2 regions of the Bradyrhizobium cedriense genome follow, and region 2 is predicted to be linked to the other one. Evidence: predicted binding sites of a transcription regulator. Region 2 holds the regulator's gene; the other holds the start of a gene.

Region 1 (5,036 bases), on a different contig from region 2:
GGATAGCCATGATAGGCGAAGATCACGGGCTTGTCCGAGGTGAACAGGCCGTCGAAGTCGCGATCGGAAAGGCCGTGCGGGTGCTGCTTCCTGGGTTGCAGCGTCATCAGGTCGACGACGTTGACGACGCGGATCTTCAAATCAGGCAGCGCCTTGCGCAGGAGGTCTACGGCCGCGAGCGTCTCCAGCGTCGGCACGTCGCCGGCGCAGGCCATCACCACGTCGGGCTCGCCCTTTCCATCCTCCGTTCCGGCCCAGGTCCAGATACCAATGCCGGCATCGCAGTGTGTCGCTGCGTCCTGCATCGAGAGCCATTGCGGCGCCGGCTGCTTACCGGCGACGATGACGTTGATGCGGTTGTAGGTGCGCAGGCAGTGATCGGCGATCCACAACAGCGTGTTGGCATCCGGCGGGAAGTAGATGCGGACGATGTCGGCCTTCTTGTTGGCGACGAGGTCGACGAAGCCGGGGTCCTGATGGCTGAAGCCGTTATGGTCCTGGCGCCAGACATGCGAGGTCAGGAGATAGTTGAGCGAGGCGATCGGGCGCCGCCACGGCAGTTCGCGCGTGACCTTCAGCCATTTGGCATGCTGATTGAACATGGAATCCACGATGTGGATGAAGGCCTCGTAGCAGGAAAAGAAGCCGTGCCGTCCGGTGAGCAGATAGCCCTCGAGCCAGCCCTGGCAGAGATGCTCGCTCAAGACCTCCATCACGCGGCCGTCCTGGGCGAGATGCACGTCGTAGGATTCGATCGGCTCCATCCAGACGCGTTCGGTGGCCTCGAACACGGCATCCAGCCGGTTCGACGCCGTCTCGTCCGGGCCCATGATGCGGAAATTGCGCTCTTGGGCGTTGAGGCGGATGACGTCGCGCAGGAATTTGCCGAGCTCGCGCGTCGCTTCGGCCGTGGAGCCGCCGGGCTGCGGCACCTCGATTGCGAAGCGGCGGAAGTCCGGCAGCTTCAGCTCTTTCTCCAGGAGGCCGCCATTGGCATGTGGATTGGCGCCCATGCGCCTGACACCTTCGGGCGCGAGTGCTTGAAGCTCGGGAATGAGAGCGCCGCTCGCGTCGAACAGCTTTTCGGGCTCATAGCTGCGCATCCAGTCTTCGAGGATCTTCAGATGCGCCGGATTTTCGCGGCAGCCGCTGACCGGCACTTGATGCGCGCGCCAGAACCCCTCGACCTTCTTGCCGTCGACTTCCTTCGGTCCGGTCCAGCCCTTCGGGCTGCGCAACACGATCATCGGCCAGCGCGGCCGCTCGACGCTTTCCCGCCCGTCGCGGGCATGCTGCTGGATCGAACGGATACTGGCGAGCGCGACGTCGAGCGCGTCCGCCATGGTCTGGTGCATCAATTTGGGATCGTCGCCCGCGACGAACAGCGGCTCGTGGCCGAACCCGCGGAAGAGATCGCGGATCTCTTCGTCCCGCATCCGCCCGAGCACGGTTGGATTGGCGATCTTGTAGCCGTTGAGATGCAGGACCGGCAGCACCGCGCCGTCATGGGCCGGGTTCAAGAACTTGTTCGAATGCCAGGACGCCGCGAGCGGGCCGGTCTCGGCCTCGCCGTCGCCGACCACGCAGGCGACGATCAGATCAGGATTGTCGAAGGCCGCGCCATAGGCATGGACCAGCGCGTAGCCGAGTTCGCCGCCTTCGTGGATCGAGCCCGGGGTTTCCGGCGCCGCATGGCTCGGGATGCCGCCGGGGAAGGAGAACTGCCTGAACAGCTTGCGCAATCCGTCCGCATCGCGCGCGATGTCGGGATAGATCTCGCTGTAGCTGCCTTCCAGATAGGTGTTGGCGACCATGCCGGGGCCGCCATGGCCCGGGCCGCAGACATAGATGACGTCGAGGTCCAGCGCGCGGATGACGCGGTTGAGATGGGCGTAGATGAAGTTCAGCCCGGGCGTCGTGCCCCAATGTCCCAGCAAACGCGGCTTGATGTGCTCGGGCCGTAACGGCTCGCGCAGCAGCGGATTGTCGAGCAGGTAGATCTGCCCGACGGAGAGGTAGTTCGCGGCGCGCCAATAGCGATCGAGCAGATCGAGGTCGCTGCTCGCGGCAGCCGATTGTTGTTGATTTGTCATGTTGTTGCCGACCTTCACCCAGCGATCGTCACCAACTTTGTTCCGGCGCGATCGATCCGTCGCGGGATCAAATCGGATCGCGGTGACAGGGGTGTTGCGTGAGGTCAAAGGCGTGCGCCCGAAGTTTGGGCGGCTACTGTGCATGGGGTTGTTTTCACGTTTTTTGTTTGTGTTCTTGATTTGTTCCTTTGTCATGCTATCTTGGCTTCATGAGTCCAGCATCTTCACATGCTCTCAAGCACCCGCCGGTCACGGCGCCCTCCGAGCCGGCGGGTGCGCCTTCAGATTTCCCCGAGCTTGGCGTCGCCATCGACCGCGCGCGCAGGCGAGGGCGGGGTGCCCAGTCCAACGCCAGCGGCCGCTATGAAGCCGAGGCCCGCGTCGCCTTCGACGATGGCTGGCAGAGCCTGGAAGAGCTGCCGCCGTTCAAGACCAGTGTCGGTATCGACACCTCGCGCAAGGTGATCACCCGCAACGATTCCCCCGACATCGGCTTCGACCGCTCGATCAATCCCTATCGCGGCTGCGAGCACGGCTGCGTCTACTGCTTCGCGCGGCCGACCCATGCCTATCTCGGCCTCTCGCCGGGGCTCGACTTCGAGTCGAAACTGTTCGCCAAGCCCGAGGCGCCGGCGCTGCTGGAGAAGGAGCTCGCCGCCTCTGGCTACGAGCCGCGGATGATCGCGATCGGTACCAACACCGATCCCTACCAGCCCATCGAGCGCGAGCGGAAGATCATGCGCGGTATCCTCGAGGTCCTGGAACGCGCCGGCCATCCGGTCGGCATCGTCACCAAATCGGCGCTGGTGATGCGCGACATCGACATTCTCGCACGCATGGCCAAGCGCAACCTCGCCAAGGTCGCGATCTCGGTGACCTCGCTCGATCCGAAGCTGGCGCGCACCATGGAGCCGCGGGCCTCGACACCGCCCAAGCGGCTGGAGGCGCTGAAGCTGCTTTCGGAGGCCGGCATTCCCACCACAGTGATGGTCGCGCCCGTGATCCCCGCGCTCAACGATTCCGAGATCGAGCGCATCCTCGATGCCGCCGCCCATGCCGGCGTCAAGGAAGCCTCCTACGTGCTGCTGCGGCTGCCGCTGGAGGTGCGCGATCTCTTCCGCGAATGGCTGATGGCGAACTATCCGGACCGCTATCGCCACGTCTTCACCCTGATTCGCGACATGCGCGGCGGGCGCGATTACGATGCGAAATGGGGCGAGCGGATGAAGGGCACGGGGCCGATGGCCTGGACGATCGGCCGCCGCTTCGAGATCGCTTGCGACAGGCTCGGCCTCAACAAGCGTCGCTCCCGGCTGACGACGGATCACTTCGCGCGGCCGAAGCGGAACGGCGATCAGCTCAGCCTGTTCTGAGACGGGAAGCGAGCGAGGTGTGTCATGAGCGAGGAATTGCCGGCCCCGGTGCCGAGGCTCACCGTCATCACGCTTGGTGTGAGCGACATGCGCGCCAGCATTGCCTTCTACGACGCGCTCGGCTTTTCGCGTCGGCTGAAGGCGACCGGCGAGGCGGTCGCCTTCTACGACACCGGCGGTCCGGTGCTCGCGCTGTACCCGTGGGATCAGCTCGCGGCCGATGCGAACTTGCCGGGCCAAGCGAGGCCGACGAGCTTCCGCGGCACGACGCTCGCCTGGAATTGCGCCACGCGCGAGGAGGTCGACGCGGTGCTGTCCTTCGTAGTCGACAAGGGAGCCGCGCTGCTGAAGGCGGCGCACGAGACCGACTACGGCGGCTATTCCGGCTACTTCGCCGACCCCGACGGCCATCCTTGGGAGGTCGTGGTCGCGCCCGGCATCGAAGTGGGCGAGGACCGCCGGGTGCATCTGGCGGAGTAGGACGGTCGGCCTGAATAACGGGAATTATCCTGGGTTCCCGGTTGCGCTGACGAAGCCTCTTGCGCACGATCCCGGCCATGATTCGGGACAAGTCCGCCAAGAACCCAGCCAGAGACGCGCCGAAACAGGAGGCTGCGAAGAAGGCCGCGCCTGCCAACGCGGCCAAGATGCTTGCGGCGAAGACGCCTGCGGCCAAGGCTCCGAAGGTTCCTGTCGGCAAGAAAGGTATCATTGCCGTTGCTCCGCCGACCTTCCGCCGCGAGCGCGCGCTGATCAAGCGCGGCGTCTGGCCGGTCGCCGGGTGCGACGAGGCCGGCCGCGGCCCGCTGGCAGGTCCCGTGGTGGCAGCGGCGGTGATTCTCGACCCCGACCGTATTCCGCGTGGCATCGATGATTCCAAGCGGCTGACCGCCGAGGAGCGCGAGAAGCTGTTCGACAAGATCTGCGCCACCGCGCAGGTCTCGGTCGCCGTCGCCTCGCCCTCGCGGATCGACCGCGACAACATCCTGCGTGCCTCGCTGTGGGCCCTGAAGCGCGCCGTGGTGGCGCTGCCCGAGACGCCCAGGCACGTCTTCGTCGACGGCCGCGACCGGCTGGACACCGAATGCGAGTGCGAGGCCGTGATCGGCGGTGACGGTATCGTGCTGTCGATCGCCGCGGCGTCCATTGTCGCCAAGGTGACGCGCGACCGGCTGATGTGCGCCCTCGCGCAGGATTGCCCCGGCTACGGCTTCGAGCAGCACAAGGGCTACGCCGTGCCCGAACATCTCGATGCCCTCGACCGGCTCGGCCCCTCCATCCACCACCGCAGCTTCTTCGCTCCCGTGGCCGCCGCCCGCGCCAAGCACATGCCCTGGACGGTCGAGCCGGTGCAGGACTCGTTCTCCGTCGCCGAGGTCGATGTGCAGGTGGACGCCCAGATCGAGATCAGCGCTTCCACGAATCTCTAGGACTCGCCCCGCAGCTTCCGCCTCGTCATGAGCGGGCTCGACCCGGCCATCGCGACTTGGCCGCCTGCTTTGCAGAACGTCGATGCGCGACAAGCCCGGGAATGACGACCTGCCGCGCAAGAGCCCTTGTGCGTCACTCC
Region 2 (5,036 bases):
GTGCATGTGACCTCGCCGCGTGACGTCGGCAGCGCGTTGCTGTCCTTGGGAATTTGACCGCAAGGATCCTGAGGTCCGGTTCGGGGAACTTAACGGGCTCCGATGAGGAACCAACTCAGTTTGTGCATTTTTGTACGAAGTTCCGGGAACGGAATACCTCTTCCGGACTCTAAGAGTCGGTTGGGACTTCTACATCGGATTCATTCTCGTGCTCGGCAAATCCTACCTCACAAAACAGGCCTCTCTGCTTCTCGAATTCGCCAGAACGACGTCGGATTCGCGCCTCTCCGCCAAATTGATCAGCAAGGCCGCCGACCTGAAATCCCAGGCCGATCCTCTGCCGGACAAGGATCAGAGCCCAAAAGCTCCCGACATCACTCCGGGCGAGCAGACGCGGAGTTGACCGATGCTGGTCGTGGCGCTCGTTCTCCTCGTGCTCGCCGTGGCCATCCTCGTACCAGTCTGTATCGCGTTCCGGATCATGCCGCGGCGCATTTGAACTGCATCCGCCGATGCAAGTGTCAGGACGCAGGATGAATCGTCCTGCGTCGGCGCATTTTGCCTCTGGGCGGGCACTCGGCTAGAACTCTCGCTGCCAGTTTGCCCGAGCCAGCCCAGCAGGAGATTTCATCTTTGGCCCTGATGCCCGTTTCCGACGCGCTTGCCGCGGTGCTGGCGGGTGCAGAGCCGCTGCCGGAAGAGATGGTCGCTCTCGACGCAGCCTTCCACCGCGTGCTCGCCCGCGACGTCGCAGCGCGGCGCACCCAGCCGCCGCAGGCGATGTCGGCGATGGACGGCTATGCCGTGCGCGCGGCCGATGCGGCGAGGATCGATTCCCGGCTGACGGTCATCGGCGAGATTGCGGCAGGCCGGCCATTTGCGGGATCGGTCGGTGCCGGCGAGGCTGTGCGGATTTTCACCGGCGGCATCATTCCCGACGGCGCGGATACCGTCGTGATCCAGGAGGACACGGTCGCCGAGGGCAACCGCGTCACGATCAAGGAAGCCGCGATCATGGGCCGGCACATCCGCACCGCCGGCGTTGACTTCCGCGAGGGCGACGTCCTCCTGCGCAAGGGAACCCGCCTCACCGAGCGCGATCTTGCGCTTGCGGCCGCCATGAATCACCCCGAGCTTGCCGTCTGCCGCCGCCCAAAGGTCGCGATCCTTGCCACCGGCGACGAACTGGTGATGCCGGGCACCGCGCCAAGCCACGGCCAGATCGTCTACTCCAACGGCTACGCCCTGCACGCGCTCGCCCGCAGCGAGGGCGCCGAGACCATCGACCTCGGCATTGCCGCCGATACGCTGGAGGCCACCAAGGCCGGCATCCGTCGAGCCCGCGAGAGCGGCGCCGACATCCTGGTCACGACTGGCGGCGCCTCGGTCGGCGATCATGATCTGGTCCAGCAGGCGCTACGAGACGAAGGCATCGCGATGGCGTTCTGGAAGATCGCGATGCGACCGGGCAAGCCGATGATGCATGGCCGGCTCGGCGCGATGCGCGTGATCGGTCTGCCGGGCAATCCCGTGTCATCCTACGTGTGCGCCTTCCTGTTCTTGGTGCCGCTGATTCGCGCGCTGTCGGGCCGTTCAGTGATTCATCATCACCGCGAGCGCGCGGTGCTCGGCAGCGATCTCGGCGCCAACGACCAGCGCGAGGATTATCTGCGTGCGCGCCTCGAGCCGCGCGGCGACGGCACGCTCGTCGTGATTCCCGTCAGCCATCAGGACTCCTCCCTGCTTGCGAATCTGGCTGCGGCACAGGTACTTCTCGTACGCGCACCGTTCGCGCCAAGGGCCGACGCCGGCACGGCCTGTGAGGTGCTGCGCCTGCCCGGCTGAGCGACACGGCCACACGCGTCGCGCGAGCTTCGCTCTGTTCACTATAAATTAAGCAGTTGCGGAACACATATCGAACATATAGTGTCCGTTCATGATTTGTTTCGAACGTGTAGCAGCTTATCGCTGAACTCCTCGTCTCGGAATCGAACGACATCAACCGGGGGACTTTGGTCGAGATGTTGACGCGCAAACAATACGAGCTTCTGCGGTTCATCAGCGAACGTCTGAAGGAGAGCGGCGTGCCGCCGTCCTTCGATGAGATGAAGGATGCGCTCGACCTGCGCTCCAAGTCAGGCATCCATCGCCTGATCACTGCGCTCGAGGAGCGCGGCTTCATCCGCCGCCTGCCCAACCGCGCTCGCGCCATCGAGGTTATCAAGCTGCCCGAGCTCCAGGCCGCCGCCGGCAGTCGCCGCGGCTTCACGCCGAGCGTCATCGAGGGCAATCTCGGCAAGATACGCGCGAGCTCCAGCCCGCCCGCGGACGAGGGCGAGCGTCCGGTCGCTGTGCCCGTGATGGGCCGCATCGCGGCCGGCACGCCGATCGAGGCGTTGCAGACCCGCAGCCACACCATCAGCGTACCGCCCGACATGCTCGGCTCGGGCGAGCACTACGCACTCGAAGTGCGCGGCGACTCGATGGTGGAGGCCGGCATCCTCGACGGTGACATGGCGCTGATCCAGCGCAACGAGAGTGCCGATACCGGAGACATCGTGGTGGCGCTGATCGACGACGAGGAGGCCACGCTCAAGCGCTTCCGCCGGCGCGGCGCCTCCATTGCGCTCGAGCCCGCCAATTCAGCCTATGAAGTCCGGATTCTTCCGCCGAACCGGGTGAAGATTCAGGGCAAGCTGATCGGGCTTTACCGGAAGTACTGAGCGGATCCAGCCGCTCAACTGCTTTGGAGCGGATGAGTCTCCGCCCCGGCCGGATGGTCTTTCTGGTTCTGCACAGATTGTCCGGCCCCTCTTCCGGCGCGACATGCTCGGCTCACCGCACGAAGCAGCATTGCTTTGCGGCCTTTCGGTTCAAGGAATGACCGCGTGCCGGACCGGCCATGAGCAGTCGTGCTGCCGCTGGTCGCGGCATCAGCGTCGCACACCGCTGCTGCACGAATGCGTCGCCATGTCTGTAAGATGTCTGCAAGGCCACTGCGGCCGGCGGCCAAATTCTCAGTGCCCCGAGTGCAGCCGCGGCCCTCGCAATCGAGCTGGCAATATTCGCGCTGCGAGCGCGAACGCCAAGAACGCGGCTCCTGAATGCACGGAGGCGAGCTTTGTTCCTATTGGATTAGGGAAAGATAATGTGATCGCGGCTTGCGGACGCAGCCGCAGATTTGCCCATAACCAAGCAGAGCGTTGCGTGCTTCCACCTGATAGAGGCCTGCGCCTCAGAAAGAGGTGCGGGTCCTCATCTTCGCATGAGGAGCACCCGATGTGTGACTACAGCCTGCATGCCGTCGCGACGCGCCCCGCCGAGGTCGGCGAGACCATCGTCACGACAACCTTCCGCGGCACCTCGACGCGCGGCTTCGCCTCCGAAGCCGATCTCTCCGTCGCGGTCTGCCTGCTGCCGGGAACGGAGCTCGCTTTCGCCGACAACGTTCGTTATGACAACCGCTGGATCTGGACACGCACCGTCAACTCCCGTGTCGGCAAGTTCGGCAAGATCGACCCGCACATTCCCGATCGCCACCATGACGCGATCGAATTCCCCGACGGCAAGTACGTGCTTGTGACACAGCTCGTCGAAGGCCAGCGCGCGACCGTGCTGCAATTGCCGGTGACCCAGACGGTTGGCGAGCGCGAGCACAAGCCGCAAATCGTCGCCGGCACGCGGCCGACGATCACGCGCCAGCCGATCGGCTGACGTCATCGCCCCGGCCAACGGTCGAGGGCCAGGATCGAAATGCCATCGCCGGCCGAGGCCGGCGAGATGGTCCGATTTGCGTCCGACGGAGTGCCATCGGACCGCCACCATATCCGTTCTCAATCGTCAGCCTGCAAGTCCGTCTCTGACGGTGTTGCGTCCCGGTTGCGGGACACTGCCGTCCTCGGCGCAAGGCTGCCGCCGAAATCCCCATCGCCGGCACCGGCCGGCAGCCAGGGGCGGCTCGCGCCCCGCGTCCTCACCGCCTTAACCGAGAATCCGCCACCGCTCTGCGTCAGGGCCAGCGCGCCCTGACTGGCGAGACGCGGCCGATCGACCACCATCGCCGCGCAATCCGGCGGCGCGGGCCACGCCGTCACCACCAGCGCGGCGCGGCTGCAATCGTCCGCCAGCGCATCGATACGCAAGGACAGCGCGACCAGCCGCCCGTCTGCGAGCGGAGTGACGCAACCGGACTCGTCACACGACACACCGCTCGCCAACGAGGCGTTGGCGGCATCGCGCGGATCGGCGTCGGCAGCTAACCACTCCTTCAGCAGGAAGCCGTCCTTGCTCGCACGCATCACATGCAGGCGCCCATCCCCACTCCGCACCGCAACGCTCTGGCCATCCCCGGCAATCAGGATGTCGGGCTGCCGCACCGACAGCCCCCAGAGGATCGCTGCCAGCAGCACCAGGACCCCGCACCAGCGCAAGGGCGTGCGCAACAGACCCATCGCGATGATGCCGAGGCTGGCCGCGATCAGCGGCGCGATCCCGAACGCCGGAATGCGGCCGACTGCACCCGGCAGAGCCGCCACCCAGCGCGAGACCGCAACCATCCACTCGATCCCCATACCCATCAGCCACCAGAACACGCCGTCGAGCCCGAAGGGCGCGGCGATCAATCCCAGCAGTCCCGCCGGCATCACCAGCGCCGAGACTACCGGCATCGCACCGAGATTGGCGAGCACGCCGTATGGCGTGACGCGATGGAAGTGGAAGGCGGCGTATGGCGTGGTCGCAAGCCCGGCGATCAGCGAGGCCAGGAACAGTATCGCGATCTCCCGGCCGCCCCACAGCGCGATCCGCGCAGTTGCGGAATGATCGGGCGATGCGAGAAGGTTCGGCATGCCGATCTGCACCAGCGCCACCAGCCCGAGCGTTGCCGCAAACGACATCTGAAAGCTCGGATGAACCAGCGCTTCGGGCGCGACCGCAAGCACGATCAGCGCGGCCACCGCCAGCGTGCGGAAGGTGATGGCACGGCGGTCCACCATCACGGCGATCAGCACCACCGCGGTCATGAAGAACGATCTCTG

The links. Region 2 encodes LexA, which represses DNA repair genes until DNA is damaged. Its sites were predicted from a motif close to TGTTCNNNNTGTGTTCNG; they were not measured.
Region 1: a site for LexA is predicted at 2,264-2,281, ahead of ACYCVF_RS09990 (PA0069 family radical SAM protein). Genes of this name have one in related genera too.

The regions. Positions count from the first base shown of each region.
Region 1 is NZ_JBTSWB010000002.1:800,902-805,937, forward strand. It holds gene ACYCVF_RS09985 (phosphoketolase family protein) at 1-2,093, opposite strand, end outside; gene ACYCVF_RS09990 (PA0069 family radical SAM protein) at 2,303-3,466, shown strand; gene ACYCVF_RS09995 (VOC family protein) at 3,491-3,946, shown strand; gene ACYCVF_RS10000 (ribonuclease HII) at 4,024-4,896, shown strand.
Region 2 is NZ_JBTSWB010000008.1:230,138-235,173, forward strand. It holds gene ACYCVF_RS28945 (HAD family hydrolase) at 1-57, shown strand, start outside; gene ACYCVF_RS28950 (hypothetical protein) at 209-403, shown strand; gene ACYCVF_RS28955 (molybdopterin molybdotransferase MoeA) at 634-1,845, shown strand; gene lexA (transcriptional repressor LexA) at 2,022-2,723, shown strand; gene ACYCVF_RS28965 (hypothetical protein) at 3,280-3,714, shown strand; gene ACYCVF_RS28970 (ComEC/Rec2 family competence protein) at 3,834-5,036, opposite strand, start outside.